Thiocapsa rosea: one gene and its partners. Each later gene encodes a partner of the first gene's protein in a complex. Links are inferred from orthologs where the notes say so. Each region holds a gene or a part of one and is shown in the gene's direction. Other genes may lie near its edges.

What was found.
Region 2: the proteins of accD (region 1) and accA are in contact, whole or in part, in a solved structure (PDB 8UXZ), measured with the Escherichia coli proteins. The link is inferred for Thiocapsa rosea from one-to-one orthologs.
Region 3: the proteins of accD (region 1) and accC are in contact, whole or in part, in a solved structure (PDB 8UXZ), measured with the Escherichia coli proteins. The link is inferred for Thiocapsa rosea from one-to-one orthologs.
Region 4: the proteins of accD (region 1) and accB are in contact, whole or in part, in a solved structure (PDB 8UXZ), measured with the Escherichia coli proteins. The link is inferred for Thiocapsa rosea from one-to-one orthologs.

Annotation. Positions count from the first base shown.
Region 1 is NZ_RBXL01000001.1:5,289,358-5,296,653, reverse strand. The notes cover bases 4,482-7,296. They hold accD (acetyl-CoA carboxylase, carboxyltransferase subunit beta), read left to right. Parts: upstream 4,482-5,355; coding sequence 5,356-6,237; downstream 6,238-7,296. Other genes in these bases: folC (bifunctional tetrahydrofolate synthase/dihydrofolate synthase), read left to right, coding at 6,418-7,296; trpA (tryptophan synthase subunit alpha), read left to right, coding at 4,482-5,189. Outside these bases: BDD21_RS23610 (FimV/HubP family polar landmark protein), read left to right, coding at 1-1,437; tRNA pseudouridine(38-40) synthase TruA, read left to right, coding at 1,590-2,387; BDD21_RS23600 (phosphoribosylanthranilate isomerase), read left to right, coding at 2,496-3,125; trpB (tryptophan synthase subunit beta), read left to right, coding at 3,106-4,371; more of trpA, read left to right, coding at 4,368-4,481.
Region 2 is NZ_RBXL01000001.1:729,946-737,398, reverse strand. Bases 2,197-5,168 are described here. They hold accA (acetyl-CoA carboxylase carboxyl transferase subunit alpha), read left to right. Parts: upstream 2,197-3,181; coding sequence 3,182-4,156; downstream 4,157-5,168. Other genes in these bases: tilS (tRNA lysidine(34) synthetase TilS), read left to right, coding at 4,161-5,168; BDD21_RS28490 (DUF3096 domain-containing protein), read left to right, coding at 2,700-2,831; BDD21_RS03225 (type 1 glutamine amidotransferase), read left to right, coding at 2,197-2,397. Also shown: BDD21_RS03235 (FtsX-like permease family protein), read right to left, coding at 1-565; BDD21_RS03230 (ABC transporter ATP-binding protein), read right to left, coding at 570-1,241; more of BDD21_RS03225, read left to right, coding at 1,690-2,196; more of tilS, read left to right, coding at 5,169-5,540; trxA (thioredoxin), read right to left, coding at 5,646-6,506; thioredoxin TrxC, read left to right, coding at 6,822-7,256. UniProt on the Escherichia coli protein: Component of the acetyl coenzyme A carboxylase (ACC) complex. First, biotin carboxylase catalyzes the carboxylation of biotin on its carrier protein (BCCP) and then the CO(2) group is transferred by the carboxyltransferase to acetyl-CoA to form malonyl-CoA.
Region 3 is NZ_RBXL01000001.1:1,657,551-1,664,999, forward strand. Bases 1-2,968 are described here. They hold accC (acetyl-CoA carboxylase biotin carboxylase subunit), read left to right. Parts: upstream 1-798; coding sequence 799-2,139; downstream 2,140-2,968. Other genes in these bases: aroQ (type II 3-dehydroquinate dehydratase), read left to right, coding at 1-245; accB (acetyl-CoA carboxylase biotin carboxyl carrier protein), read left to right, coding at 248-706; prmA (50S ribosomal protein L11 methyltransferase), read left to right, coding at 2,869-2,968. In the rest of the region: more of prmA, read left to right, coding at 2,969-3,771; tRNA dihydrouridine synthase DusB, read left to right, coding at 4,009-5,007; BDD21_RS07600 (helix-turn-helix domain-containing protein), read left to right, coding at 5,004-5,312; purH (bifunctional phosphoribosylaminoimidazolecarboxamide formyltransferase/IMP cyclohydrolase), read left to right, coding at 5,374-6,933; lpxA (acyl-ACP--UDP-N-acetylglucosamine O-acyltransferase), read left to right, coding at 7,123-7,449. UniProt on the Escherichia coli protein: This protein is a component of the acetyl coenzyme A carboxylase complex; first, biotin carboxylase catalyzes the carboxylation of the carrier protein and then the transcarboxylase transfers the carboxyl group to form malonyl-CoA.
Region 4 is NZ_RBXL01000001.1:1,652,075-1,659,526, forward strand. Bases 4,482-7,452 are described here. They hold accB (acetyl-CoA carboxylase biotin carboxyl carrier protein), read left to right. Parts: upstream 4,482-5,723; coding sequence 5,724-6,182; downstream 6,183-7,452. Other genes in these bases: dsbD (protein-disulfide reductase DsbD), read left to right, coding at 4,482-4,568; BDD21_RS07570 (TlpA family protein disulfide reductase), read left to right, coding at 4,565-5,152; aroQ (type II 3-dehydroquinate dehydratase), read left to right, coding at 5,260-5,721; accC (acetyl-CoA carboxylase biotin carboxylase subunit), read left to right, coding at 6,275-7,452. In the rest of the region: groL (chaperonin GroEL), read right to left, coding at 1-663; co-chaperone GroES, read right to left, coding at 792-1,082; BDD21_RS07555 (FxsA family protein), read right to left, coding at 1,226-1,612; divalent-cation tolerance protein CutA, read left to right, coding at 1,795-2,124; more of dsbD, read left to right, coding at 2,103-4,481. UniProt on the Escherichia coli protein: This protein is a component of the acetyl coenzyme A carboxylase complex; first, biotin carboxylase catalyzes the carboxylation of the carrier protein and then the transcarboxylase transfers the carboxyl group to form malonyl-CoA.

The DNA of each region.
Region 1 (7,296 bases):
CATGCCTATCTTCTCCCGCTGGCTGGTTTCGCAGGGGTGACCGCCTTGGGGGTACTCGCGTTTTCATTGGTCTCGGCGCGTCGTCGTCGCGAGCAAGAGGAGAATGAAGACGAGTGGAGTATCGACTCCGCTGTCGTCACCCTCCAGGAGCCGGAGTCCGAGTCGGAGTCCGAGCCGGTTGCGCCCGAACCCACGCCGGCCGGGGTTGCGGACCGGACGCCGGCCGACGCCGCCCGCGTGCCGCCGAGCGAGCCGGAGCCGGCAGCGCCCGAGCCGACGGATCAAGAGCCGCAGAGCGACTCCGGGTTGCTGGCGCCGTCCTCCCAGCTCACCGCGTTCGGACATTTCGAGGCGGAGACCGACGAGGCCGATGCGCTCTCCGAGGCCGACATCTATATCGCCTACGGTCGTTACAAGGAGGCCGAGGAGCTGCTCAAGCGCGAGCTAAAACGCTTCCCCGAACGTCTCGATGTGAGATTCAAGCTGGCGGAGGTCTATGCCGGATCCGAGAATCCGGAGGCGTTGCGCAAGCTTATGCAGCACCTCAAGGCCACCGGAGCGGACACCGCCGAGCCGGCGCGCTGGCAACGCCTGAGCGCCATCGCCGCGGTGGTCGAGCAAGGCGGTACCTGGGACCCGGGCGCCACCATGCCGATTACGGAGGCGACCGGTATCCCTGCGAAGGAAACCGATCCGGATCTTCCGGCGTTGGATGATGCCTCCGATGCGTCCTTCGGCGAGCCTCGCGAGGACGAAAACGACTTCTTCACGCTCGATCTCGACGAGTTTGAGTCCAAACCTCGTCCCGGATCGACTCCCGCTCCCGTTCACGGTCCCGCTCGCGGAACGGCGGCACCGTCCCCGGTGGCCGAGACGTTGTCCCCGCCGTCTCAGGACGAGGATCTTCCTTTGTTGTTCGACGATTCCGCATTGGACAGTCCGCTTGAGCTGCCCGAGTTGTCGGCTCTGCAGGATCCGGCGGCTCCGTCGGGCACCGAGGATCTGAATCCTCGGGACGGGCTTCCCGAAGAGTCCGACTTAGTCCTGACGCTGGACGATCTTCGCGACTCGCGCGATTTGGATCTCGATGCCTTCCTGGACGCCGGACCACCGCCCGTGGTCGGGTCGAGGGCGCAGCCCGAGGAGTCGCTGCCGAGCCTGACGCTCCCGAGGAACGCGGTGGCTCCTTCTGCGGGCGATGCGCCCGGCGGCGACCCCTTGCCGGATGTGCTCGAGCCCCCGGACGAGGGACTCGCCGAGCAATGGGCGATGGACTCCGGGATCTGGGACGAGAATGCCACCAAGCTCGATCTCGCGCGGGCCTACATCGACATGGACGACGTCTCCTCCGCGCGGGAGATCCTCCAAGAAGTCATCGCGGACGGTCGCGAGGAGCAGCGCGGCGAGGCGCGGGACATGCTGAGGACACTCGCCTGAATGCCGAGATGGAGCCTGTGCCGATAAGGGCGCCGATCAGGGTGCCGACAGCGACGCCGACATCCGAGCCGAGGCCGGATTCCGCGCCGGATTCCGCGCCCGAGCCCGACGCATCGGGGCCGATCGTTGCGGGGAACCCGCAACGGATCGCCATGGGGATCGAGTACGACGGCTCGGCGTTTCGCGGGTGGCAGATCCAGGTCGGCGTGCGCAGCGTACAGGCGACGCTCGAAGAGGCGATCGGCCGCGTCGCCGACCACAGGATCCGCGTCCAGTGTGCCGGGCGCACCGATGCCGGCGTGCATGCCGACGAGCAGGTGGTGCATTTCGACACCGCGGCGCGGCGCAGCGAGCGCGCCTGGGTGCTCGGAACCAATGTCAATCTTCCGCCCGATGTCGCCGTGCGCTGGGCCTGTCCGGTCGACCCGCAGTTTCATGCCCGTTTCGACGCGCAGGCCCGCCACTATCGCTACCTCATCATGGTGCGCGCGACGCGCTCGCCCCTGCAGCGCGATCGCGCGGTCTGGAGCCACCGGCCCTTGGACATCGAGCGCATGCACGAGGCCGGACAGGCACTCGTCGGCGTGCACGACTTTTCCAGCTTCCGCGCGGTCGCCTGTCAGGCGAAGAGCCCGATCCGCCATCTGCACTATCTGGAGTTGAGCGCGATCGATGGCCTCGTTCAGTTGCGGGTTGGCGCCAACGGGTTTTTGCACCATATGGTGCGCAACATCGCGGGTGTGCTGATGACGATCGGCCGCGGCGAGGCGCCGGTCGACTGGACGCGAGAGCTTCTGGAGCTGCGCGACCGCCGCCTCGGCGGTGTGACCGCACCGCCCCAAGGGCTCTACTTCGTGCGCGCCGAATACCCGGAAGGCTTTCGACTCCCGCCCGGTCGGGAACCCGCACCATCGACGGATCAGCACAATGTCCCACGTTCTTGTTTGTAATCACCTGAACCGCGTCGACTTGACGCTGGCATGTCGCCCCGACGCGCGATGCTCCAACCCCCGTCGTTCTGTTGCTCAGAGACGCGGTTCAGCCGGCATTCGCCAATCATGAGAACCCGCGTTAAGATTTGCGGTTTGACGCGTCGGGCCGACGTGGATGCGGCGGTTGCCGCGGGGGTCGACGCGGTCGGCTTTGTCTTTCATCCGCCGAGTCCGCGCGCGGTGTCGCCACAGGACGCGCGCGACCTCTGCGCCGGGTTGCCGCCCTTCGTGACGGCGGTCGGGCTCTTTGTCGATGCCTCCCCCGAGCAGATCCGCGCGACCCTGGACCAGGTTCCGCTCGAGCTGCTGCAATTCCATGGCGAGGAAGCCCCGGAATTCTGCGCATCCTTCGGGCGGCGATGGATCAAGGCGATTCGGATGCGTCCGGGCTTGGATCTCGCCGAGGAGCAGGGACGCTACGGACAGGCCGCCGGGCTTCTGCTCGACACCTTCGATCCGGCTCGCCCGGGCGGGACCGGACAGCGCTTCGATTGGGAGCGGATCCCGACGGCCCTTGCGCCCTCGATCGTCCTCGCGGGCGGTCTGGATGCCGAGAATGTGGGGGAGGCGATCCGCCGGGTCCGCCCGTTCGGTGTCGACGTGAGCGGCGGTGTGGAGGCGTCCAAGGGCGTCAAGGACCATGACAAGATTCGTGATTTCATGCAGAGGGTGAACGATGTCGACATCTCCCGATAACTTCGACTGGGATTTTGCCGGTGCCGCGAGTGCGCGGCGCTCGCATCCCGGGGCCTATGACTTTCCGGACGCCGGCGGTCATTTTGGACCCTACGGCGGGATGTTCGTCCCCGAGACCCTCATGCACCCGCTCGAAGAGTTGCGCACCGCCTACGAGCGCTACCTGGCCGATCCGCAGTTCCAGGCCGAGCTCGATGCCGACCTGCAGGACTATGTCGGCCGGCCCTCGCCCCTCTATCACGCCGAGCGCTGGAGCCGCGAACTCGGCGGCGCTCAGATCTTTCTCAAGCGCGAGGATCTGAATCACACCGGCGCGCACAAGGTCAACAACACCATCGGTCAGGCCCTTCTGGCGCGACGGATGGGCAAGACCCGCATCATCGCCGAGACCGGCGCCGGTCAACACGGGGTGGCGAGTGCGACCGTGGCGGCACGGCTCGGGCTGGAATGCGTCGTGTATATGGGCGAGGTCGATATCGCCCGCCAGGAGGCGAACGTCTATCGCATGCGCCTGCTCGGCGCGCGCGTGGTCTCGGTCACCTCCGGCTCGCGCACGCTCAAGGATGCGCTCAACGAGGCGATGCGCGACTGGGTCACCAACATCGACAACACCTTCTATATCATCGGCACCGTTGCCGGTCCGCATCCCTATCCGGCGATGGTTCGGGATTTCCAGGCGGTCATCGGTCGCGAGGCCCGTGCACAGATCCTTGCGCGCAGCGGGCGTTTGCCCGATGCCTTGGTCGCCTGCGTGGGGGGCGGCTCCAACGCCATCGGCCTCTTTTACCCCTTCATCGGGGACGAGGATGTGGCTATCTACGGTGTTGAGGCCGCGGGCGACGGCCTGCAGACCGGTCGCCATGCCGCGCCGCTCTGTGCGGGCCGACCCGGCGTGCTGCACGGCAACCGCACCTATCTGATGGAAGACAACCACGGCCAGATCGTCGAGACCCATTCCATCTCGGCCGGGCTCGACTACCCGGGTGTCGGCCCGGAGCACGCCTGGCTCAAGGACAGCGGACGCGCCCTTTACGACTCGGTCACCGACGACGAGGCTCTGCGCGCCTTTCATCACCTGACCCGAACCGAAGGGATCATCCCCGCGCTCGAGTCCAGTCACGCCTTGGCCTACGTGCACAAGCTCGCCCCGACCATGCGCAAGGATCAGACGATCATCGTCAATCTCTCGGGGCGCGGGGACAAGGATATGCACACGGTCGCCAGTCACGACGGGTTGGTCTTATGAGTCGAATCGCCGCACGTTTCGAGCAGCTTCGCGAGCGTGGTCGCACCGCGCTCATTCCCTTCGTGACCGCAGGCGATCCGTCGCCCGCCGTGACCGTCCCTCTGATGCATGCCATGGTTGCTGCGGGCGTGGATCTGATCGAGCTGGGCGTGCCCTTCTCCGATCCGATCGCCGACGGTCCGGTCATTCAGCGTGCAACCGAGCGGGCCTTGGCCGCAGGCGTCTCGCTCGACGACGTGCTCGATATGGTTCGGCAGTTCCGCGAGCGCGACACCGAGACGCCCGTCATCCTCATGGGTTATCTCAATCCGATCGAGGTCATGGGGTACGAGACCTTCGCGGTTGCGGCGCACGGGGCCGGACTGGACGGCGCACTGATCGTGGACGTGCCGCCGGAGGAGGGCCACGCGTTGGTCGAGATGCTGAAGTCGCAGGGGCTCGACTTGGTCTATCTCCTGGCTCCGACCTCGACCGAGGCGCGCATCGTGCGGATCGGCGAGGTCGCATCCGGGTTCGTCTATTACGTCTCGGTCAAGGGCGTGACCGGGGCCGGGAACCTGGACACCGCCGCGGTGGCGGAGAAGGTCGGTTTGATCAAGTCGCTGATCGGGCTCCCTGTCGGGGTCGGGTTCGGAATCAACAACGCCGAGACTGCAGCTTCGGTCGCCCGGGTCGCCGATGCGGTCATCGTCGGCAGCGCGATCGTGAGTCGAATCGAGGCGCTCGCCGCGACCCCGGAGCGGATCCCGGAGGCTGTCGCCGAATTTCTCACCGGTCTACGTCAGGCCATCGACGAGGTGGATGCCCATGTCGCCTAAGCCCCCCAGCCGGGTTCGCCACGCGCTGACGCGTTTGGATAAACCATCCACGCCCGCCGCGAGCCCACCCGGGAAATCCGCGCCCGGCCAAACCAAGCCGGGCCAAACCGCAGACGAGCTCAAGGGCGACCGCACGGCCACCATCAAACAGGCCATGGACAAGAGTATGAGCTGGTTCGAGAAGCTGATCCCGAGCCGCATCCGTACCGACGCCAGCACCAAACGGGCAGTCCCCGAGGGCGTCTGGGCCAAATGCCCGGGCTGTCAGGCCATCCTCTATCGGGCGGAGCTCGAGCGTAATCTGGAGGTCTGCCCCAAATGCAGCCATCACAACCGTTTGAGCGGGAGACGCCGACTCGAGACTTTTCTCGATCCGGAGGGCCGCGAGGAGATCGGGCTCGACCTCGAGTCTCTGGACCCGCTCAAGTTCAAAGATCTAAAGAAATACAAAGACCGACTCGTTCAGGCTCAGAAGCAGTCCTCCGAGAAAGATGCCTTAATCGTGATGCGTGGTCGGCTCAAAGGCCAGCCGATCGTTGCCTCGGCCTTCGAATTCAGTTTCATGGGCGGGTCCATGGGCTCGGTGGTCGGCGAGCGCTTCGTGCGGGGTGTCGAGGCGGCGCTCGAGCAACACTCGCCCTACATCTGTTTTTCGGCGAGCGGCGGCGCACGCATGCAGGAGAGCCTTTTCTCGCTGATGCAGATGGCCAAGACCAGCGCGGCCTTGGGACGCTTGCGCGAGCATTCGCTGCCCTTCGTCTCCGTGATGACGGATCCGACCATGGGAGGCGTCTCGGCGAGTCTCGCGATGCTCGGTGATCTCAACATCGCCGAGCCCAACGCCCTGATCGGCTTTGCCGGCCCGCGCGTCATCGAGCAGACCGTTCACGAAAAACTGCCCGAGGGCTTCCAGCGCAGCGAGTTCCTGATCGAAAAAGGCGCGCTCGATATGATCATCGACCGACGTGATCTACGCGAGCGTATCGCCGATCTGCTCGCGATTTTGACGCATCGGCCGCGGTATGTCCGCACCGTCGTGCCGGTCTGAATCGCGTCTCGTGCAGTTTGGACGGATTCTGTTTGGGGGCCGGATCGTGTGTGCCTGCGAGCCTTGGAGTGGACGCGATTCAGGATGTGGGATGCGTGTAAGAAGGTCGGTGTGTCTGGCCCTGAGAGGTCCGGGATGCCGGTCGGCGCGGCTGTGTGATCCGGCAGCGGGACTGCCGACATGACTCGTTTCGACACCCTCGATGCCTGGTTGAGCTGGCAGATGCAGTTGCATCCGAAGGCCATTGAACTCGGGCTCGAGCGGGTGGGTGCCGTTTGGGCACGGCTGGGACCGGCGTCCTTGCCGTTTCCGCTCGTCACGGTGGGCGGGACCAACGGCAAGGGGTCCTGTGTCGCGATGGCGGAGGCGATCTGTCGTGCTGCCGGATATCGCACCGGGGTCTTCAGCTCGCCGCATCTGCTGCGTTACAACGAGCGGGTGCGAATCGACGGGGAGGACGTCTCCGATGCGCTCCTCTGCGAGTCGTTCGAGCGGATCGACCGGGCGCGCGGCGAGACGGCGCTGACCTATTTCGAGTTCGGCACACTCGCGGCGCTCGATCTCTTCGTGCGCAGCGTGCCCGATGTGGTGATCCTCGAGGTCGGTCTCGGCGGGCGTCTCGACGCGGTGAATCTGTGGGACGCGGATGTCTCGGTGGTCACCTCGATCGGGCTGGATCACATGGCCTGGTTGGGCGATTCCTTGGATGAGATCGCCTACGAGAAGGCCGGGATCTTTCGTCCCGGCCGTGCGGCCGTGATCGGGCAACGCGACGCCCCGGCGCGGCTGCGGGCCGAAGCGGAGCAGCGCGGGAGTCTGCCCCTACAGCTCGGTCGGGAGATCGACTGGACCCTCGGCGATGGCGGAGGCTGGATCTGGAGCGCGCCCTCGGGCCAGCGTTTGGCCTTGTCCGAGCCGGCGATGCGCGGCCCGTTCCAATACGACAACGCCTCGGCGGCGATCGCAGCGCTTCGCGCCTTGCATACGCGCTTGCCGATCTCGGTCAACGCGATCCGGGCGGGGTTGCAGCGGGCGCGCTTGCCGGGCCGGTTTCAGGTC
Region 2 (7,453 bases), 4.6 Mb from region 1 along the record:
GCGCCTCGCCGAGTCCGACCTGGACCGCAACCGCATCCCCGGCATCGAGCCCGAGACGCGTGCCCGCGGCAGGGCTCAAAAAGACGGCATCGGGTTGGAGTGCAGCCAGTCGATCCGGCCGATCCGCGTCGGACCCTTCGGCATCGTTGCTATCCGCTGCTGCCGTCACGCCGACGGGCAGCAACGAGGGCGTGACCTGCGCGACGCGAAACAGATCGATCCCGAACACCCGCAGCGTCTCGTCGCGACCCGGCAGCCGGGCTTGAATCTCGAGGAGCGGACTCGCCGCGGCCACCGTCGGATGCAGGGCGATCCGTGCATAGACCGCATCGTCGAAGCCGCTGCGCGGTCCGACCACCTGAAGATCCGCCTCGCCGCTCAGCAAGCGCATCCCGCGGCCGAGCTCGTCGAGCGCGGCGGCATGGATGAGCTGCACCGCCAGCCCGAGCGCCACGCCGAGCGCGATTGCGAGCAGCGACAACGCGGTCGCGAGGCGTCGGCGCCGAAGACTGGCGAGAAAGACATGCCGCACTGCAGCGCCGGTACCGGATCCGAGGAGGCCCATCGTCTTATCCCGCATCCTCGACCAGGCCGCTCGCGGTCAGCCGCAGGATCCGGTCGGCATGGGCGGCCGCCGCGCGCGAGTGGGTGACCAGGATCCCGATCGCTCCGGCGTTGTGGATGCCCTCGAACAGCAGCTTGAGCACGCCCTGTGCGCGTTCGGGGTCGAGGTTTCCGGTCGGCTCGTCGCAGAGTACGACCGCCGGCGCGTGCACCAATGCGCGTGCGATGGCGACACGCTGCAGCTCGCCGCCGGAGAGATGACGCGGCCAGTCGTCGCCGCGCCGACCCAATCCGACCCGCTCGAGCATGGCGCGGGCGCGCCGGTCGGCGACGGCCTCCTTCTCGTCGAGCAGCCATAGCGGCAGGGCGACGTTCTGGGCCAAGGTCAGATGCGGCAGGACATGGAACGCTTGGAACACGAACCCCAGCTCGCGCCGACGCAGCCGCGAGCAGGCGTCCTCGTCGAGCGCGGTCACCTCCGTGTTCCGCAGTCGGATGCGACCGCCGTCGACCGGCTCGAGACCCGCGATGCAGTTGAGCAGGGTCGACTTGCCCACGCCGGACTCGCCCATCACGGCGACCGACTCGCCCGGCGAGAGGGCCAAGGAGACCTGCTCGAAGAGTGGGTGATCCAGGGAGGTGTCGAAACGCTTCGAGAGGTTTTCGATGGACAGCATCGGTGATCGATCGTGGTGAGTGGTGAGTGAATAAAAACGAGATCTTGAACAGTGATTTAAACCGCGCCCAACGCGGTATGCGATGTTTTTGGATGGGGTCGGCCCCGGCAGACTTGATGACCGCTGGAGCTGGCGCGGTTTAAAGTATTAAAAAATATATAAATTTTAAACCGCGTCTCTGCTAAGGACTGTGGATGCAAGAAACCTTGAACTCACTCGAAAATCAGCATCTCGCTCTGGATGCGGTTTAGATGCCGGGACGCCGAAAAGCCGGCGCGTACTGAGTACACATCAGGGCATGGGCGGGCGCCATTCTATCCGGTATCGGGTCGAGGCGGCCCGCGAAAACCCTTTGCGTCCTTCGCGCCTTTGCGTTTCAAATTGACCCGCTTCCGCCGGCTGCCGACAGCGATCCGAGCCGCAGCCGATGCGACTAAGGAGATGATCCATGAGGGTTCAGGTCCTGCAACACGTCCCGTTCGAGGACATCGGCGCGATGGCGCCTTGGTTGGCGTCGCGTGGCGTGACCCCGGCCTACACGCGCTTCTATGGCGACGGCCTGCTCCCGCCGGTCGCCGGCCTCGACCTGGTCATCGTGATGGGCGGTCCGATGAGCGTCAACGACAAGGCGCAGTTGCCTTGGCTGCGCGCCGAGAAGCAGTTTTTACGCGAGGCGATCGCCCACGGGGTTCGCGTGCTGGGGGTCTGCCTTGGTGCGCAACTGATCGCCGACGCACTCGGTGCCCGCGTCTATCCCAACGTCGAGAAGGAGATCGGCTGGTTCCCGATTTTTGGGGGTTCCGAGGACGCCGCCCCGGGTGAAGCTTGCTGCCGCTTTCCGGCCGAAAGCCGGGTCTTCCACTGGCACGGCGAGACCTTCGATCTACCGCCCGGCGCAGTGCGACTGGCGCGCAGCGCGGCGTGCGAGAATCAGGCGTTCCGCATCGGCCGACAGGTGGTCGGGCTCCAGTTCCACCTGGAAACCACGCCGGAGAGCGCCGCGGCGATCCTCGATCACTGCAGGGACGAGTTGGTTCCCGCACCTTGGATCCAGTCCGAGGCGGCCATTCGCGGGGTCGATGCGGCCGTTTATGCCGAGGCCAATCGTCTGATGGGCACAATCCTGGATGATCTCGTCGGATCGGCGAGCCCCTGATTCGGCCAAGTGACGGATCAAAATGAAGTGTTTCATGTTGATTCCGGATCGCTGCCGAGTGTCCCCGAGTCCCCGTGATTCCCACGTATCGATGCCGCACCACGAGCTTCAACCATACCGGAAGAGGTGACACACCGATGGAGATCCCGAGCTTCCTCGTGCAGTGGCCGTTGCAGGCCGTGCTCGCGATCGTTGCGGGCCTCATCATCCTGATCGCTCCGCGTGTTCTCAACTACGCCGTGGCGACCTATCTGCTCGCAATCGGGGCCCTCGGGCTCCTGCTGGTCTACCAGGGGCAGGCCATGAAGGCGCAGACCATCATCGCGCTGGTCGCCGGTGTGCTCATCTTGGTTAAGCCCAACATCCTCAACTATGTCATCGGGATCTATCTGATCCTCGTCGGATTACTCGAGGCCGGTGTCATTCGCGTCTAAACCGCGTCCGGAGCGGTATGCGTCGTTTTTGGATCGAAGATGCCTCGGCGAGATCTTTCAACGTCCGAGCTGACGCGGTTTAGGATTTTAAAAAACCAAGAACTTTAAGCCGGACCCCGCTGAGGTTCGGGGAGTGCGCTCACCATTGGACTCGCCCGGGACTCAGCATCTCGCTCCGGACGCGGTTTGATCGTTCATGCGGTGCGGGTCGATCGCCCGGCAGGGCGCTTCGCTGCAGCCTTGCGCGTCGTTACGCTGCGTGCCGGCAACCCGAGGATCGTCGATGACGGCTTGAACTCGCGGGACGGCAATGCCAGACTCCCGCAGCTTCCAACGACGATCCTGTGGTTATGGACCTGAACTTTCTCGACTTCGAACAGCCCATCGCCGAGCTCGAGGCCAAGATCGAAGAGCTGCGGCTCGTCGGCTTCGACAACGAGCTGAATATCCAAGAAGAGATCGAGCGGCTTCATACCAAGTGTGTCGCGCTGACCGATTCCATCTTCTCCGCGCTCAGCCCTTGGCAGATCTCGCAGCTCTCGCGGCATCCGCAGCGGCCCTATCTTCTCGACTATGTGCGGCGGATCTTCGACGAGTTCCATGAGCTGCACGGCGATCGGGCCTTCGCGGACGATCCCGCCATCATCGGCGGGTTGGCCCGGATCGGGGGTCGGCCGGTCATGGTCATCGGCCATCAGAAGGGCCGCGACACCAAGGAGAAGATCCTGCGCAACTTCGGGATGCCGCGTCCCGAGGGCTATCGCAAGGCGCTGCGTCTGATGGAGATGGCCGAGCGCTTCGACCTGCCGATTCTCACCTTCATCGACACGCCCGGTGCCTATCCGGGTGTCGGTGCCGAGGAGCGCGGCCAGAGCGAGGCGATCGCACGCAACCTTCGCGAGATGTCCAGGCTGCGCACCCCCATCCTCTGCACGGTCGTCGGCGAGGGCGGCTCGGGAGGCGCCTTGGCCATCGGTGTCGGCGACTGGTTGGGCATGCTGCAGTTCAGTACCTACTCGGTCATCTCGCCCGAGGGCTGCGCATCGATCCTCTGGAAGAGCGCCGACAAGGCCCAGCTTGCCGCCGAGGCGATGGCCATCACCTCGGACAAGCTGCTCGAGCAGGGTCTGATCGATCAGATCATCAAGGAGCCGCTCGGCGGCGCCCACCGCAACCCGGAGGCGACCGCGGCCTCGATCAAGGCCGCCTTGGTGGCGCGTCTCGACGAGCTGTGCGGGACCGACCCGGATGTCCTGATCGCCGGGCGTTACAAGCGCTTGATGGGCTACGGCAAGTTCAAGGACGAACGCCCGGCGCCGCGGTGAGGCCATGACCGGGCGTGTCCCGGAGCGCTTGGCCGAGGCGCTGTGCCGACTCGGCCCGTTCGGAGACTGCTGGGTCGCCTTCAGCGGCGGAACGGATTCGACGGCGTTGCTTCACGCCGCTGCCGCCCGAGCCGATGACGTGCCCGGCACACTGCGGGCGATTCACATCGACCACGGTCTCCAACCCGACTCGCCCCTGTGGGCCGATCACTGTCGCCGCATCTGCGACGTACTCGGGGTGCCTCTCGTGGTGCGCTGTCTGCATCTCAAACCCATCCCCGGAGAGAGCCTCGAGGCGACGGCGCGCGAGGCACGCTATCGCGCGCTCGCCGCGGTGCTGCGGCCGGGCGATCTCATGCTGACGGCCCACAATCAAGACGATCAGGCCGAGACGCTGCTGCTCGCACTCTTGCGCGGGAGCGGGGTGCACGGGTTGGCGGCGATGCCGCGCGAGTCCGAGCTTGGCCAGGGCCGTCTGGTGCGGCCACTGCTGGATGTCCCGAGGGCGACGCTGGCGCAATATGTCCGCTTCTTCGGGCTGTCGTGGATCGAGGATCCGAGCAACGCATCGCTCCGGATGGACCGCAATTATCTGCGCAACAGGGTTGTCCCCGTGCTGAGGGCGCGCTGGCCGGGACTCTCCGCGACCCTCTCCCGCAGTGCGGGTCATTGTGCCGAGGCGGCTCACCTGGTTGATGGTCTGGCGTCGGAGCTGATGGACAGGTGCGCCGGCGCGCATCCGGGCACACTCGGGATTCGGGCGCTCGGCGGGTTGGGGGGCTCGCGACGCAAGGCCGTATTACGCCTGTGGCTGCGTCGCCGCGGCTTCGCGCTGCCCGACGCGCGCCATCTCGAACGCATCCTCGACGAGGTCCTTCCGGCTTGTGCGGATGCCGATCCGCTGGTCGCCTGGTTCGGTTGCGAGGTACGTCGCTATCGAGACGACCTCTTCGCCCTCGCGCCCTTGCCGCCGCCTCCCGGCGCATTGATGATCCGTCGAGCGCCGAGCGGGGTACCGCCCGTGCTCGCGCTTCCGAAGGGGCTCGGGTGGCTGCAATGGGCGGACGCGAGCGGCGGCTCGGAGCAGGCGAGACGGGCGGAGATGGCCACAACCACAAGGGTGTGCTTCGGCTCGATCGGGCAGACCTGCCGGCCGCGGCCGACATCCCGCCGCCGTACCCTCAAGAACCTCTTTCAGGAAACCGGGATCCCGCGCTGGTTGCGCCCCTACGTCCCCTTGGTGTTCTCGGGCGAGACCCTGATCGCCGTGGCCGGTGTGTGCGGATGCTGCGACGAGTCACGGGACCAGGCTGCACATGAGATACCGCAATGGCTCGGCCATCCTTGGGAAGACCTCGGTCTCTTTCGACATCGGGCCGAGTGACCGCTGCGCCAGGCACCACAACGGCAATTTCCGGTCGCACAAAGGGCGTTGTCACGCACGAGGCCGAAAACACATCCGACCCGAGAGGATCGCTCGGCACGCGACTCAGTAGAGTGCATTCATCATCTTGGCGCGATACCCGGCGACCAGGTCGCCGCCGCCGAGCAGATCGAAGACTGCAAGCATCCCTTTGCGTCCGGCGTCGTCCTGAAACGCGCGATCGCGTTTCATGAGGGTCAGTAGATTTTCGAGCGCGGACGCGTAATCACCGCGCAAGACCTGGTGCGCGGCGAGCTGGTAGCGGGCCAGGCTGTCCTTGGGGTCCTCGGAGAGTCGCGCGATCAGCTCCGCTTCCGGCGGTGCATCCTCGAGCGCCGTCGCGAACCGCAGCTGTCCTCGCAGCGCCAAGACCTCGGGCTCGCCTGCAAGCTCGATCGGGAGCTTGTCGATCGCCGCCTGCGCCTCGGCGATCTCGCCCTGTGCCGCCAAGAGTTGAAGCTCGGCGAGCGCCAGGCGTACATTCTCCGGATCCGCCTCGCGTGCCCGATCGATCAGGGCTCGGGCACCGGCGAGATCGCCCGCCACCAGCAGACCCTGCGCCTGAGCCAAGAGCCCGTCGGAGGCGCGCGGGATGTGCCGGTCGAGAAATTCGCGGATCTGACCCTCGGGAAGGGCGCCCATGAATTGATCTACGGGGCGCCCGGACTTGAACAACTGCACCGTCGGAAGGCTGCGGATACCGAACTCGGCGGCCAGTGCCTGTTGCTCTTCGGTGTTGACCTTGGCCAGAATGAACCGCCCGCGGTACTCGGCGGCCAGATTGGCGAGGATGGGCATCAGCATGCGGCAGGGCGCACACCAGTCGGCCCAGAAGTCGACGAGAACAGGGCGGTCGAACGAGCCATCCAGGACAACCGCCTGAAAATTCTCCGCCGTAACGGTCACAATATTCGGTGAATCGGCCATGATCGGGACACTCCTGAAGACGGATCGGATGGCGTGGATCTAAACCGCGCCCAGAGCGACATGCGTCTTTGTCATGTTGTGTCGGGCTCACGGATGTTTCCGACCTTTATGGAGACGCGGTTTAAAATTGAATATCTTTGAATATCTTAAACCGCGCCAGCTCCGACAGTCATCGGAGCTGGCGCGGCCGAGACCTTCCAACAAACGACGCATACCGCATCGGGCGCGGTTTAACAGTCGAACATAACTGTCGGATCAGGCCGATTCAAGCCGATCGAGCCGGGTATCCGGATCCAACCGCAAGGAGTTATCGCCATGTCCGAATCGCTTCACGTTGTTTGCCCCGCCTGCGACGCGGTCAACCGGGTTCCTCGGGAGCGTCTCGGTGCCGCCGCGAAATGCGGCAAGTGTCACGGTCAGCTGTTTCTCGGCCAGCCGCTGGCGCTGGACGAGCCCCGATTTGCGCGCCATCTCTCGCGCAGCGATCTGCCGCTTCTGGTGGATTTCTGGGCGCCCTGGTGCGGACCCTGCCGGATGATGGCCCCGGCCTTCGAGGCCGCCGCCGCTCGGCTCGAGCCGAACATGCGTCTGGTCAAGATCAACACCGAGGAGGCTCAAGCCCTGGGTGCGCGTTTCGGCATCCGCAGCATCCCGACACTGGCGCTGTTTCGCGGGGGTGCGGAGGTCGCGCGCACGGCTGGGGCGATGGATACGAACGGGATCATCGCCTGGGCGCGGCAGGCGCTCTAAACCGCGTCCGGGGCGAAATGCTGATTTTCGAGTGTGCTCGAGGTTTGGTGCATCTACAGCCCTTAGCGGGGACGCGGTTTAGAATGATAAATTTTCGAGTACATTAAAGCGCGTCGGCTCCAACGGCCGCCATGCCTGCCTTGGCCGATCCCATCCGAAACATCGCATACCGCGCCGGGCGCGGTTTAATACTGATT
Region 3 (7,449 bases), 3.6 Mb from region 1 along the record:
TCCTGAATCCCGCCGCCTTCACCCACACCAGCGTTGCCCTGCGCGATGCGCTGCTCGGGGTGGGGATTCCCTTTATCGAGGTGCACCTGTCCAACGTGCACGCCCGGGAGCCGTTTCGGGCCCATTCCTATTTCTCCGACATCGCCGTCGGGGTGATCAGCGGACTCGGGGCCGAGGGCTACTTTTCAGCATTGCGCGCGGCGGCCGGTCGGCTCGCGCCGGACCTTTCCAACGAGAACCATTGACCATGGATATCCGCAAGGTAAAGAAGCTGATCGAGCTGTTGGAGCAATCCGACGTCGCCGAGATCGAGATCCACGAAGGCGAGGAATCGGTCCGCATCAGCCGACACGGCAGCGGCGCCATGCCGATGTACATGCCTCAAACCATGCCGATGGGCATCGGCGCCGCGCCGGCTGCGGCGTCGGCAGCCGGAAAGGCATCCGATGATGACGATGCCGAGGAGATGGAAGGCGAGGTCGTGCGCTCGCCGATGGTCGGCACCTTCTATCGCGCGCCGTCTCCCGGCTCCAAGTCGTTCGTCGAGGAAGGCCAGACGGTGAAGTCCGGCGATACGCTCTGCATCATCGAGGCGATGAAGATCCTCAACCAGATCGAGTGCGAGCAAGGCGGTACCATCAGACGTATCCTGGTCGAGAACGGTCAGCCGGTCGAATACAACCAGCCGCTGTTCGTCATCGAATAAGGGCGGAGGGCAATGCCCCCGTCGTCAAGCGTAGGCGCCCTCCCCCGGTGCGCCTCGCCTCCTCCAGCAAAGACATCGCCACCATGCCTGCAATGATCGAGAAGGTCCTGATCGCCAACCGGGGCGAGATCGCGCTCCGGATCCTGCGCGCCTGTCGCGAGCTGGGCATTAAGACGGTCGCGGTGCACTCCGAAGCGGACCGCGACCTCAAGCACGTCCTCTTGGCCGACGAATCGGTCTGTATCGGCCCGGCCGCATCGTTGCTCAGCTATCTCAACGTGCCGGCCATCATCAGCGCGGCCGAGGTGACCGACACGGTCGCCATCCACCCCGGCTACGGTTTCCTCTCCGAGAACGCCGATTTTGCCGAGCGGGTCGAGCGCTCCGGCTTCATCTTCATCGGCCCGCGACCCGAGACGATCCGCCTGATGGGCGACAAGGTCTCGGCGATTGCCGCCATGAACAAGGCCGGCGTGCCCTGCGTGCCCGGCTCCGATGGCCCGCTCGACGACAACAAGAAGCGCACCCTCGAGATCGCCCGCCAGATCGGCTATCCCGTCATCATCAAGGCATCCGGCGGCGGCGGCGGCCGCGGCATGCGGGTCGTGCATTCCGAGGCGACCTTGCTGAACGCCATCTCCCTGACCAAGGCGGAGGCGGCCGCGGCCTTCAACAACGACATGGTCTACATGGAGAAATATCTGGAGAACCCGCGTCATGTCGAGTTCCAGGTGCTCTCCGACCAGCACGGCAACGCCATCCATCTCGGCGAGCGCGACTGCTCGATGCAGCGCCGCCACCAGAAGGTTGTCGAAGAAGCGCCCGCGCCCGGCATCACCGAGGCACAACGCCGCGAGATCGGCGAGCGCTGCGCGGAGGCCTGCCGCACCATCGGCTATCGCGGCGCCGGCACCTTCGAGTTCCTCTACGAGGATGGCTGCTTCTATTTCATCGAGATGAACACGCGCGTGCAGGTCGAGCACCCGGTCACCGAGATGATTACGGGCGTGGACATCGTCAAAGAGCAGATCCTGATCGCCGCCGGCGAGCCGCTGCGCTACAAGCAGGACGACATCGTGATCCGCGGGCATGCCGTGGAGTGCCGTCTCAACGCCGAGGACTCGGAGACCTTCATGCCGAGCCCCGGCAAGATCACCGAGTTCCATGCCCCGGGCGGCCCCGGCGTGCGGCTCGAAACGCACATCTATACCGGCTACACGGTGCCGCGCTATTACGACTCCATGATCGGCAAGCTGATCACCCACGGCGAGGATCGCGAGTCCGCGATTGCGCGCATGTGCAATGCGCTGCGCGAAACCGTAATCGACGGGATCAACACCAACATCAAGCTGCAGCGTTCGATCCTGAGAGACGGGGCGTTTCTGGCGGGCGGGGCGAATATCCACTATCTCGAAAAGAAGCTCGGCATGTAGGACTGAACCGCGTGTCGAGCGACATGGGATGTTCGGGGTCAGGCCAGCCTCGGCGCGATTCGATGGTTTGGCGCGACGCGATTCAGGGAGGTTAAGGTGATTTCCGGGAATAGTCATCCCGACAGCGAGTGCCTGGAAGGCATCGAGTCCTTGATGCCGTCACCCTCTCGTCCATGCCTCTTGGGTTCCCCAACCGGACGCAAGACTTCGGCCCCACACCCGGGTAAGCCGACTTCAGTCGGCCCCCGGGGAGGCGGACTTCAGTCCGCCGTGCGGGCGTGCTCGGGGGGGCCGACTGAAGTCGGCGTACCCGTGCGGTCGCGGTCGGCGACCTGGACACTGCCGATGTGGCCGAAACGATGATCGAGGCTGACAACGACAACGACAACGACAACGACAACGACAACGATAACGATAACGACAACGAGTAAATTTTTTTCCGGATATCACCTAAACCGCGTCCAGAGCGACATGCGTCATTTTCACGTTTCGTTCAGCGTTAGGGGCTTCCTCGATCTTGGCGAGACGCGGTTTAAAAGCAGTGAATGCTTGTGCCGGCTTCGAGGCAGTTGGCTCTCGGGGCAGAATCGGACTCCGCTCGGTCACCACGCAATATAGTCAACTTTCTATCTTCTTAAACACTTAAATCGCGTCCGCTCCGGCGCATGTGGACTCGTACGAGGTCGAGACCGAATGAACACTGCGCATATCCTGCGGGACGCGATTTAAATGGGCTGGCTGCAGCTTTCCATCGAGGTCTCGAAGCCGGATGCGGAGCAGATCGCCGCCTTCCTGGAGGATGCCGGCGCTCTATCCGTGACCCTCGCCGATGCTGCGGACGAGCCTCAGCTCGAGCCTGGGCCGGGGGAAACACCGCTTTGGTCGCAGGTCAAGATCTCGGCGCTGTTCGATGCGGATGCCGAGAGCGAGGCATTGGTCGGCCGCTTGGTCGATCAGCTGGCTCGTGAGCATGGCTCCGGTCGTGCCTGCGCGCCTCTTGTCGAGCGGATCGAGGATCAGGTTTGGGAGCGCGTCTGGCTCGACACCTTCAAGCCGACCCGCTTCGGTCGGCGTCTCTGGGTCTGTCCGCACGGACAGGATCCGGATGATCCCGAGGCCATCGTCGAGGCCGTCGTCGTTGCGCTGGATCCGGGTCTGGCCTTCGGGACCGGGCATCATCCGACCACCGCGCTTTGCCTGGAGTGGCTCGACGGGACCGACCTGGACGGCAAGACGGTCCTGGATTACGGCTGCGGCTCGGGGATCCTGGCGATTGCGGCGCTGCGCTTGGGCGCTGCACGTGCGATCGCCGTCGACCATGACCCTCAGGCGCTGGAGGCGACGCGGGACAATGCCCTCGCCAACGGGGTCGCCGACCGCCTCGCGATCTACGGACCGGACGAGGTGCCCGAGCTGATGGTCGACGTGACCGTCGCCAACATCCTCGCCGAGCCGCTGATGTCGCTGGCCCCTCGGCTCGTCGCGTCGCTGCGGCCCGGCGGCGTGCTGGCCGTCTCGGGCGTACTCGCCAATCAGGTGGAGGGCGTCCGCGCGGCCTATGCCGAACCGATCGCGCTCGCGCCGACACGCCTGCGCGAGGATTGGGCGTTCATCTGCGGGACGCGTTTGTAGGTACGGGGGGGTTGTTCGTTGGCTGGAGCGCGGGGTTCGCTCCGAGGATCCCGACCTCATCCCGGTTCCTTTGAATCGTTTCGAGGCATTGCTCATCGGACCGGCCGGAGCTGGTAGGGTGGACTGCGCTGCGCTTGTACACTCTATCGCCAGGATCAACGACCTCGCCGGTTTGGAAACGAAGGCTCGCTTCGAAACATGCCTGGTTCAATCGCACCGACGGTATCGACTCCTCCCATGCACCGCGCCTTCACCATCGGCCCACACCGATTCGAGAACAATCTAATCCTCGCGCCGATGGCCGGGATCAGCGATCGGCCGTTTCGCGTGCTCTGTCGGCGCCTGGGGGCGGGACTTGCGGTCGCCGAAATGGTCTCGTCGAACACTGCGCTTTGGGGTACGCGCAAGTCGGTGCGGCGGCTGGACTACGCGGGCGAGGCCGGTCCGGTATCGGCGCAGATCGTCGGCGCGGATCCGCTCGACATGGCCGAAGCGGCCCGGATCAATGTCGACCTTGGCGCCGACATCGTCGACATCAACATGGGTTGTCCTGCGAAGAAGGTCTGCAAACGCGCGGCGGGCTCCGCGCTGTTGCGCGACGAGGTCCTGGTCGGGCGGATCCTGGAATCGGTGGTCGCTGCGGTCCCCGTCCCGGTCACCTTGAAGATTCGCACCGGCTGGTCGCCCGAGACCCGCAATGCCGTGCGGATTGCGCAGATCGCGCAGGAGTCCGGGATCGCCGCCTTGACTGTTCACGGGCGTACGCGCGCCTGCAGTTACGGGGTGCCCGCCGAGTACGACACGATCCGTGCCATCCGTGCGGCCGTGTCGATACCGCTGATCGCCAACGGCGACATCGCGAGCCCCGAACGGGCGAAACAGGTCCTGGACTGCACCGGTGCCGATGCTATCATGATCGGACGCGCGGCCCGGGGGCGTCCCTGGATCTTCCGCGACGTCGCGGCCTACCTAACCTCGGGTACCCTGCCGGTCGAGCCGCAAAGGCACTGGATCCATGCGCTCCTGCGCGAGCATCTCGATGCCTTGTATCAGTTTTACGGCGCCCATGCCGGCGTGCGGATCGCACGCAAACACATCTCCTGGTACTGCCGTCACTTACCGGGTGCAGCGGCCTTCAGAGACATCGTCAACGGGACACAAACCCCGGCGGAGCAGTTGTCGCGGGTCGCCGCGTTCTTCGAGCAATGCCCCGAAACGGAGAATCAAGCAGCATGAATTCAGTCGCCTTGGACACTGTATCCGAACCGACATCGACGGGGCTGCACGTGGTGGAGGCGGGTCGCACCGATCCATTGAGCAAGTGTGTGGAGGATGCCCTGCGCTTCTATCTGGAGAACATGGCCGGCCATGACGTGGCCAACCTTTACGCCCTGGTGCTCGAGGAGGTCGAGCGCCCCATGTTCGAGACCGTTCTGGACCACACCAACGGCAACCTGAGCCACGCAGCGAAGATCCTCGGCTTGACGCGTGCCACCCTGCGCAAGCGGCTCGCCGCTCACGGGATCGAGCGCGCGCGCTGAACCCGCATCGTCGGCCGCACCGCCGGCCTCCTTTCAGATCATCAGACCCGGATCGACCCACATGCAATCCATTCATCGCGCCCTGATCAGCGTGTCCGACAAGACCGGCTTGGCCGCTTTCGCCCGCGAGCTTGCAGCCAAAGGTGTGGAGATTCTCTCCACCGGCGGGACCGCTCGACTCCTGACCGAAGAGGGCATCCCCGTCACCGAGGTCTCGGACTACACCGGCTTTCCCGAGATGATGGACGGTCGGGTCAAGACACTGCATCCGCGCATCCACGGCGGAATCCTCGGTCGTCGCGGCGTCGATGATCGGGTCATGCGCGAGAACGAGATCAAGCCGATCGATCTGGTCGTCGTGAATCTCTACCCCTTCGAGCAGACCGTGGCCGATCCGGCCTGCGACCTGGCCACGGCCATCGAGAACATCGACATCGGCGGCCCGACGCTGCTGCGCGCCGCGGCCAAGAATCACGCGAGCGTCACCGTGGTGGTCGATTCGGCCGACTACCCGCGCATCGCCGCCCAGATCGCCGAGCACGGCGGGGTGAGTGAGGCCACGCGCTTCGATCTGGCAGTCAAGGCCTTCGAGCACACCGCCCGCTACGACGGCGCGATCGCGAACCATCTCGGCGCGCGGCTCGCGACCGACGTGCCCGGTGCCTTCCCGCGCACCCTGAGCCTGCAGCTCGGCCGCAAGCAATCCATGCGCTACGGCGAGAATCCGCATCAGAACGCGGCCTTCTACGTCGAGTACGGCGACCTGGAAACCAGCATCGCCACCGCCAGCCAGATCCAAGGCAAAGAGCTGTCCTACAACAACATCGCCGATACGGATGCGGCGCTCGAGTGCGTGAAGCAGTTCTCCGAGGGTCCGGCGTGCGTCATCGTCAAACACGCCAACCCCTGCGGCGTCGCCCTGGGCGCCAACCTGCTCGAGGCCTACGAGCGCGCCTACAGCACGGACCCCGAATCGGCCTTCGGCGGCATCATCGCCTTCAACGGCGAACTCGACGGCGAGACCGCCCGAACCATCGTCGAGCGTCAATTCGTCGAGGTCATCATCGCCCCCCGCGTGACCGCCGAGGCGAGCGCGGCGGTCGCGGCCAAGAAGAACGTCCGTCTGCTCGAATGCGGCGACTGGGACAGCGAGCTGGTGCATCGACTCGACTTCAAGCGGGTCAACGGCGGGCTCCTGGTCCAGGATGCGGACCTGCGTCTGACCGAGTCGCTGAAGACCGTCACCGAGCGCGCGCCGAGCGAGCAGGAGCTGGCTGACCTGCTCTTCGCCTGGCGGGTCGCCAAGTTCGTCAAATCCAACGCGATCGTCTACGGCCGCGACGCCATGACGATCGGTGTCGGCGCCGGCCAGATGAGCCGTGTGAACTCCGCTCGCATCGCCGCCATCAAGGCCGATCAGGCGGGTCTCGTGGTCGCCGGCGCCGTCATGGCTTCGGATGCCTTCTTCCCCTTCCGCGACGGGATCGACCAGGCCGCGGCGGCAGGGATCACGGCCGTGATCCAACCCGGCGGCTCCATGCGCGATGAAGAGACCATTGCCGCGGCCAACGAGCATGGGATCGCGATGGTCTTCACGGGGATGCGGCACTTCAGGCATTGAACCGCGTCCGGCCCGACATGCAGTGTTTTCGTTTCGGCTTGGCCTCGGAGCAACCAACTCACGCCGGAGTCGACGCGGTTCAAGAGATTTTTATTTTTAATGATTTGAACCGCGTCGACTCAGAGTTCTCGGGTCACTCCGACATTGATCTACACCATCACCTCCTTGACTGACACAGGACGCGGTTCAATGGGCATTCATCCGACGGCCATCATCGAAGAAGGCGCCGAGCTGCATCCCTCGGTCAGTGTCGGCCCCTATTCGATCATCGAGTCCGGGGCCGTCATCGGCGAAGGCTGTCGGATCGAGTCGTGCGTGCGCATCTTCGGCACGACGCGGATGGGTGCGCACAACCGCGTCTGTCACGGGGCGACGCTCGGCTCGGAGCCTCAGGATCTCGGCTTCAAGCCGGAGCTTGCGCGCCCGCTCGTGATCGGCGACCACAATCACTTCAAGGAAGGGGTGAACGTCAGTTGCGGCATCAAATCCGAGGCGGGCACACTGATCGGCAGCCAC
Region 4 (7,452 bases), 3.6 Mb from region 1 along the record:
GAGGATGAAGGGGTCATCCAGCTCGGCGCTCTGGCTCTGCTGATTGTTGATGAAGTAGGGCGAGAGGTAGCCGCGATCGAACTGCATGCCCTCCACAACATCCAGCTCGTTGTGCAGGGAGGTGCCGTCCTCGACGGTGATGACGCCTTCCTTGCCGACCTTCTCCATCGCCTCGGCGATGATCTGGCCGATCGACTCATCCGAGTTGGCCGAGATGGTGCCGACTTGGGCGATCGCCTTGCTCTCGGTGCAGGGCTTGGAGAGGTTCTTGAGCTCCTCGACGGCGGCCTCGACGGCCTTGTCCATGCCGCGCTTCAGGTCCATCGGGTTCATGCCGGCCGCGACGGCCTTCAAGCCTTCGCGGACCATGGCCTGAGCCAGAACGGTCGCGGTGGTGGTGCCGTCGCCGGCGATGTCGGAGGTGTGGGAAGCCACTTCCTTCACCATCTGGGCGCCCATGTTCTCGAACTTGTCGCTGAGTTCGATCTCTTTGGCGACGGACACGCCGTCCTTGGTGACGGTCGGGGCGCCAAAGGACTTCTCCAGGACCACGTTGCGGCCCTTGGGACCCAGCGTGACCTTCACGGCGTTGGCGAGGATGTTGACACCCTCCATCATACGGGCACGGGCTTCACCGCCGAACTTGACGTCTTTTGCACTCATAGTGTTGATCCTTGATTCGATGCTTTGGAATTCGATGCTGTAGGGGATGCGGATCGAGCCAGCACGGCTCGCTCACGGGGCTTACGGCTGGCTTGGATGCGGGCTTCCCGGAGGGGAAGCACTCGGCATCAGCCTTCGACGACACCCATGATGTCTTCTTCGCGCATCACCAGGAAATCGTTGCCGTCGAGCTTGACCTCGGTGCCGGAATACTTGCCGAACAGGACGCGGTCGCCGACCTTCACATCCAGCGGACGGCTCTCGCCGTTGTCGAGGATCTTGCCCTTGCCCACGGCGATGATCTCTCCCTGGATTGGCTTCTCGGTGGCGGAGTCCGGGATCACGATGCCGCCGGCGGTCGTGCGCTCTTCTTCCATGCGACGGACAACAACGCGGTCGTGCAGGGGACGAATCTTCATGTGGTGGTCTCCTCGTGCGGTTGACGGGTTCGGAGCGCAGGTGAGCAGTCCGTTTCGGCCCGCTCTGTTAGCACTCATCTCAAACGAGTGCTAATAGTAGAGCCTTATCCTCGTCTGTCAAGCGCCGGAGGGTTCGACGGGCCTCAATCTTCGCGGCGGTAGTCGCCCTCGATGACCCTTGGACCCTCGGCACCTCCGGGAGGCGTGCCGGGCCGGACCGGGATCACACGGACATAGCGCCCGACGATCCAATGCCGCAGGGGCGGGACGAGCAACAAAAACCCGATCGTGTCGGTCATAAAGCCCGGAAGGAGCAGAAAGAGTCCCGCAACGAGGAGCAGCGCGCCGTCCAAGACCTCCAAGGCAGGCACTTCACCGCGGTCGGTCATCTCGCGCACCCGCATGAGCAGGCCGAAACCTTGGTGGCGGACCAGCCAGATCCCGACGATGGCGGTGAGGATGGCCAGGGCGATGGTCGGAAACGCCCCGATCTCGGAGCCGACCTGGATCATGATGTAGATTTCGATCATCGGAATTCCGATGATGATCAGTAGAAACAAAAAAGGCACGATAATGGTCTCCCGAAGTGGTCGGTCGGTCCGCGCTCGGTCGACCGAGTTCCCTTAAACCGACAAACATTATGGTAGAAGTAGGTCGATCCGTTGCAGGATAGTGGAACCCCGAACCTTATGAAACGCCGCCGAGCCGCCGCATGACGGCAGACCATCGCCTGATCTTCTGTACCTGCCCCGACGAGACCACAGCCGGGCGTATCGCCGAGGCGTTGGTTGACGAGCGCCTTGCTGCCTGCGCGAATCTGCTGCCGGGCATCATCTCGATTTACCGTTGGGCGGGGCAGATCCAGCGCGATCCCGAGGTCTTGATCCTGATCAAGACGACGACCGAGCGCGTCGCCGCATTGACCGAGCGCCTGCGCGAATTGCATCCCTACGAGATTCCGGAAATTATCGCGGTCCCCGTTACCGAGGGACTCCCCGACTATCTGAGCTGGGTAACGACATGCACCGACCACAACGACTGAGCCCCTGGATCGGGGCCGCCGTCGAACGGCGCCAAACCGCCATCGACAACACCGCCACCGAACAAGAGGATCCGGAGCATCGGCCGTCGCGCGTGACATCCACCGCGAGACGGCTCTTAAGCGTCGCCTTGGCCTGGTTGCTCCTCGCCGCGGCGGCGCCGACAGCGCTGGCGGAGGACGAATTCCTGATGCCCGATCAGGCCTTCCGCATCTCGGGCGAGGCGGACGGACCGGACGCGGTGCGGGTGCGTTGGGAGATCGCCGACGGCTACTACATGTATCAGAGTAAGTTCGGGTTCCAGGCGGACACCGTCGGGATCTCGACCGGCGGCCCGCAGATGCCCGCCGGGCAGACCAAGGAGGACGAGTTCTTCGGCAAGGTCCAGGTCTACCGCGACAGCGTCGAGATCCGGGTGCCGGTCACGCGCGCGACCGGCGCAGGCAACTTCCTGACCCTCGAGGCCACCTCGCAGGGCTGCGCCGATGCCGGGCTCTGCTACCCGCCGCATCGCCAGCGCCTGTTGCTCGAGCTGCCGGAGATGGCTGCCGCAATGCCTGCCGCCGCCGAGACCGTCACCGCCGCCGAGGCCCCGTTACCGATTCAGGGCAAGCCATCTCCGAAGGCATTGGCGGGCTTCGGCCAGTCGCTCGGCCTGGGTGCGGACGACGACATCCTCCCCGCCGAGGAGGCGTTCCTCTTCTCGGCCGAGGTCGCCGGCCCGGACCGGCTGCAACTGACCTGGGACGTCGCCGAGGGAACCTATCTCTACAGTCACATGCTCGAGCTCGCGCTCGAGGACGGAAGCGAGGTCGCCATCGGGCCGTTCGAGCGGCCCGTCGGCGACATCAAGAAGGACTCCATCCTTCCCGACGGCAGCGTCGGCGATATCGAGGTCTATCACGACCGGGTCGATCTGACCCTGCCCCTGCTGCGCGGGTCGAGCGAGCCGACCGAGGTGACCCTGGTCGCCAAGTACCAAGGCTGCGCCGAGATCGGCATCTGCTATCCGCCGCAAACGCAGAGGGTGACCTTGAGCTTGCCGGAGGCGCTGGTGACGGCGGTTCTGCCGACGGCCGCAGCGGCGGCCACGACGGTCGATGCGACGCCGGCAAATGCCGAGTCGGTTGTGGACGACACGGTCTCCGAGCAGGACCGGATCGCTTCCGTCCTCGCCAACAGCGGTGTGTGGGTGGTGATTGCGGCCTTCTTCGGGTTCGGGCTCTTGCTCGCTTTCACGCCCTGCGTCTTCCCCATGATCCCGATCCTCTCGGGCATCATCGCCGGACAAGGCCCGAACATCACCACGCGCAAGGCATTCACGCTCTCGTTGGTCTATGTCCTGGCGATGGCCCTGACCTATACGGTTGTCGGCGTGCTGGCGGGGCTCTTCGGCGCGAATCTGCAGGCCGCCTTCCAGAACCCCTGGGTCCTGACCTCCTTCGCGTTGATCTTCGTGCTGCTCGCGCTGTCGATGTTCGGCTTCTATGACCTGCAGCTGCCGTCGAGCTTTCAGTCCAAGCTTGCCGAGATCAGCAACAAGCAGGAAGGCGGCACCCTGATCGGCGTGGCCATCATGGGCCTGCTCTCCGCGTTGATCGTCGGACCCTGCGTGGCTCCGCCGCTCTTCGGCGCATTGATCTACATCAGTCAGACCGGGGACGCGGTGCTCGGCGGCATCGCCCTGTTCGCGCTGAGTATGGGCATGGGCGTGCCTCTGATCGCCATCGGCACCTCGGCCGGCAAGCTGCTGCCGCGCGCCGGCGGCTGGATGGATGCGGTCAAGGCGGTGTTCGGTGTCGCCCTGCTCGGCGTGGCCATCTTCATGCTCGAGCGGATCCTGCCGCCGGCGGTCGCGATGCTGCTGTGGGGGCTGCTGCTGATCTGCTCCGCGGTCTACATGGGCGCATTGACCCAACTGCCGCAGGCTGCAAGCGGCTGGAGCAAGCTCTGGAAGGGGCTCGGCGTCTTCCTGCTCATCTACGGCGCGCTCATGCTGCTCGGCGCGGCGGCCGGAGGGAAGGACACGGTCCAGCCGCTGCGTGGGCTCGCCGTGGGCGGCGGCGGTGGTGGCGCCGCGGAGGCGGTCTTTACCACCGTGAAGACGGTCGAGGATCTCGATCGCGAGGTCGCCAAGGCCGGGGCGCTCGGCAAACCGGTCATGTTCGACTTCTATGCGGACTGGTGCGTGACCTGCAAAGAGCTGGAACGCTACACCTTCAGCGATCCCGCCGTGATCGCGGAGATGGGCCGGTTTGTCCTGCTCAAGGCCGACGTCACGGCCAACGACGCGGATGATCAGGCCCTGATGAAGCACTTCGGCATCATCGGGCCGCCCGCGATCCTCTACTTCGACACCGCCGGGCAAGAGCTCAAGAACTATCGTTTGGTCGGCTTCAAGCCCGCCGATGCCTTCGTCGAGCACCTGCGCAGAGCCGTGCCATGAGCGCCGTTCGGGTTGGGATGGTCATTCTGCTTGCGGGTGGGATCAGTGTCGGGGCCGCCATCCTCGGCCAACGCTGGATCGAAGCGCCCAAGCGCGATGCGGGATTGTCGGTCCGCCAATCCGCGCCTCTTCAGACCTTGCCCGACTTCGGCCTAACCGACCTCGCCGGGCTGGAGGTCAGCAGCGAGGCGTGGGCCGGCAAGGTCGTGGTGATCAACTACTGGGCAAGCTGGTGTCCGCCCTGCGTGCGCGAGATGCCGCTCTTTATTCAAACCCAGGAGGCGCTGGGCGAAGCCGGCGTGCAGGTCGTCGGGATCGCCGTGGATCGCCTCGAAGACGTCGAGAAGTTCGTCGCCGACTACCCGGTCAACTACCCGATCCTGATGGCCAACCCGGAGGCGGTGGCCCTTTCCAAGCGTCTCGGCAACCGGGTCGAAGGGCTGCCCTTCACGGTCATTTTCGACCGCCGCGGGCGCCGCGTCTTCAGCCGCACCGGCGAGATCACGGCCGCCGAGCTCAAGGTCGAGCTCGACGCGCTGGTCAAGGCGGAGGATCGTCCGGCACCCGACGAGGACGCGTCTTAGCTGGACAACATCGCGTAAAATCCGCACAATTCGCGCCGATTTGCTGCCGATCCCAAAAGGACCGGCGGGTACACTGAGTCTCGGACGCGTTGGAGCACATTGACCGGATGGCGGCGATCCTGGTTCTGAACGGACCCAACCTCAACCTGCTCGGAACCCGCGAGCCGGAGCATTACGGCCGCACCACGCTGGCGGAGATCCACCAGGGCCTGGAGGATGCGGCTCGGGCTCAGGGCTTCACGCTGGAGTGCATTCAGAGCAACGCCGAGCACGTCCTGATCGAGGCGGTCCACCGTGCCGCGCACGACGGGGTTCGCTTCATCATCCTGAATCCCGCCGCCTTCACCCACACCAGCGTTGCCCTGCGCGATGCGCTGCTCGGGGTGGGGATTCCCTTTATCGAGGTGCACCTGTCCAACGTGCACGCCCGGGAGCCGTTTCGGGCCCATTCCTATTTCTCCGACATCGCCGTCGGGGTGATCAGCGGACTCGGGGCCGAGGGCTACTTTTCAGCATTGCGCGCGGCGGCCGGTCGGCTCGCGCCGGACCTTTCCAACGAGAACCATTGACCATGGATATCCGCAAGGTAAAGAAGCTGATCGAGCTGTTGGAGCAATCCGACGTCGCCGAGATCGAGATCCACGAAGGCGAGGAATCGGTCCGCATCAGCCGACACGGCAGCGGCGCCATGCCGATGTACATGCCTCAAACCATGCCGATGGGCATCGGCGCCGCGCCGGCTGCGGCGTCGGCAGCCGGAAAGGCATCCGATGATGACGATGCCGAGGAGATGGAAGGCGAGGTCGTGCGCTCGCCGATGGTCGGCACCTTCTATCGCGCGCCGTCTCCCGGCTCCAAGTCGTTCGTCGAGGAAGGCCAGACGGTGAAGTCCGGCGATACGCTCTGCATCATCGAGGCGATGAAGATCCTCAACCAGATCGAGTGCGAGCAAGGCGGTACCATCAGACGTATCCTGGTCGAGAACGGTCAGCCGGTCGAATACAACCAGCCGCTGTTCGTCATCGAATAAGGGCGGAGGGCAATGCCCCCGTCGTCAAGCGTAGGCGCCCTCCCCCGGTGCGCCTCGCCTCCTCCAGCAAAGACATCGCCACCATGCCTGCAATGATCGAGAAGGTCCTGATCGCCAACCGGGGCGAGATCGCGCTCCGGATCCTGCGCGCCTGTCGCGAGCTGGGCATTAAGACGGTCGCGGTGCACTCCGAAGCGGACCGCGACCTCAAGCACGTCCTCTTGGCCGACGAATCGGTCTGTATCGGCCCGGCCGCATCGTTGCTCAGCTATCTCAACGTGCCGGCCATCATCAGCGCGGCCGAGGTGACCGACACGGTCGCCATCCACCCCGGCTACGGTTTCCTCTCCGAGAACGCCGATTTTGCCGAGCGGGTCGAGCGCTCCGGCTTCATCTTCATCGGCCCGCGACCCGAGACGATCCGCCTGATGGGCGACAAGGTCTCGGCGATTGCCGCCATGAACAAGGCCGGCGTGCCCTGCGTGCCCGGCTCCGATGGCCCGCTCGACGACAACAAGAAGCGCACCCTCGAGATCGCCCGCCAGATCGGCTATCCCGTCATCATCAAGGCATCCGGCGGCGGCGGCGGCCGCGGCATGCGGGTCGTGCATTCCGAGGCGACCTTGCTGAACGCCATCTCCCTGACCAAGGCGGAGGCGGCCGCGGCCTTCAACAACGACATGGTCTACATGGAGAAATATCTGGAGAACCCGCGTCATGTCGAGTTCCAGGTGCTCTCCGACCAGCACGGCAACGCCATCCATCTCGGCGAGCGCGACTGCTCGATGCAGCGCCGCCACCAGAAGGTTGTCGAAGAAGCGCCCGCGCCCGGCATCACCGAGGCACAACGCCGCGAGATCGGCGAGCGCTGCGCGGAGGCCTGCCGCACCATCGGCTATCGCGGCGCCGGCACCTTCGAGTTCCTCTACGAGGATGGCTGCTTCTATTTCATCGAGATGAACACGCGCGTGCAGGTCGAGCACCCGGTCACCGAGATGATTACGGGCGTGGACATCGTCAAAGAGCAGATCCTGATCGCCGCCGGCGAGCCGCTGCGCTACAAGCAGGACGACATCGTGATCCGCGGGCATGCCGTGGAGTGCCGTCTCAACGCCGAGGACTCGGAGACCTTCATGCCGAGCCCCGGCAAGATCACCGAGTTCCATGCCCCGGGCGGCCCCGGCGTGCGGCTCGAAACGCACATCTATACCGGCTACACGGTGCCGCGCTATTACGACTCCATGATCGGCAAGCTGATCACCCACGGCGA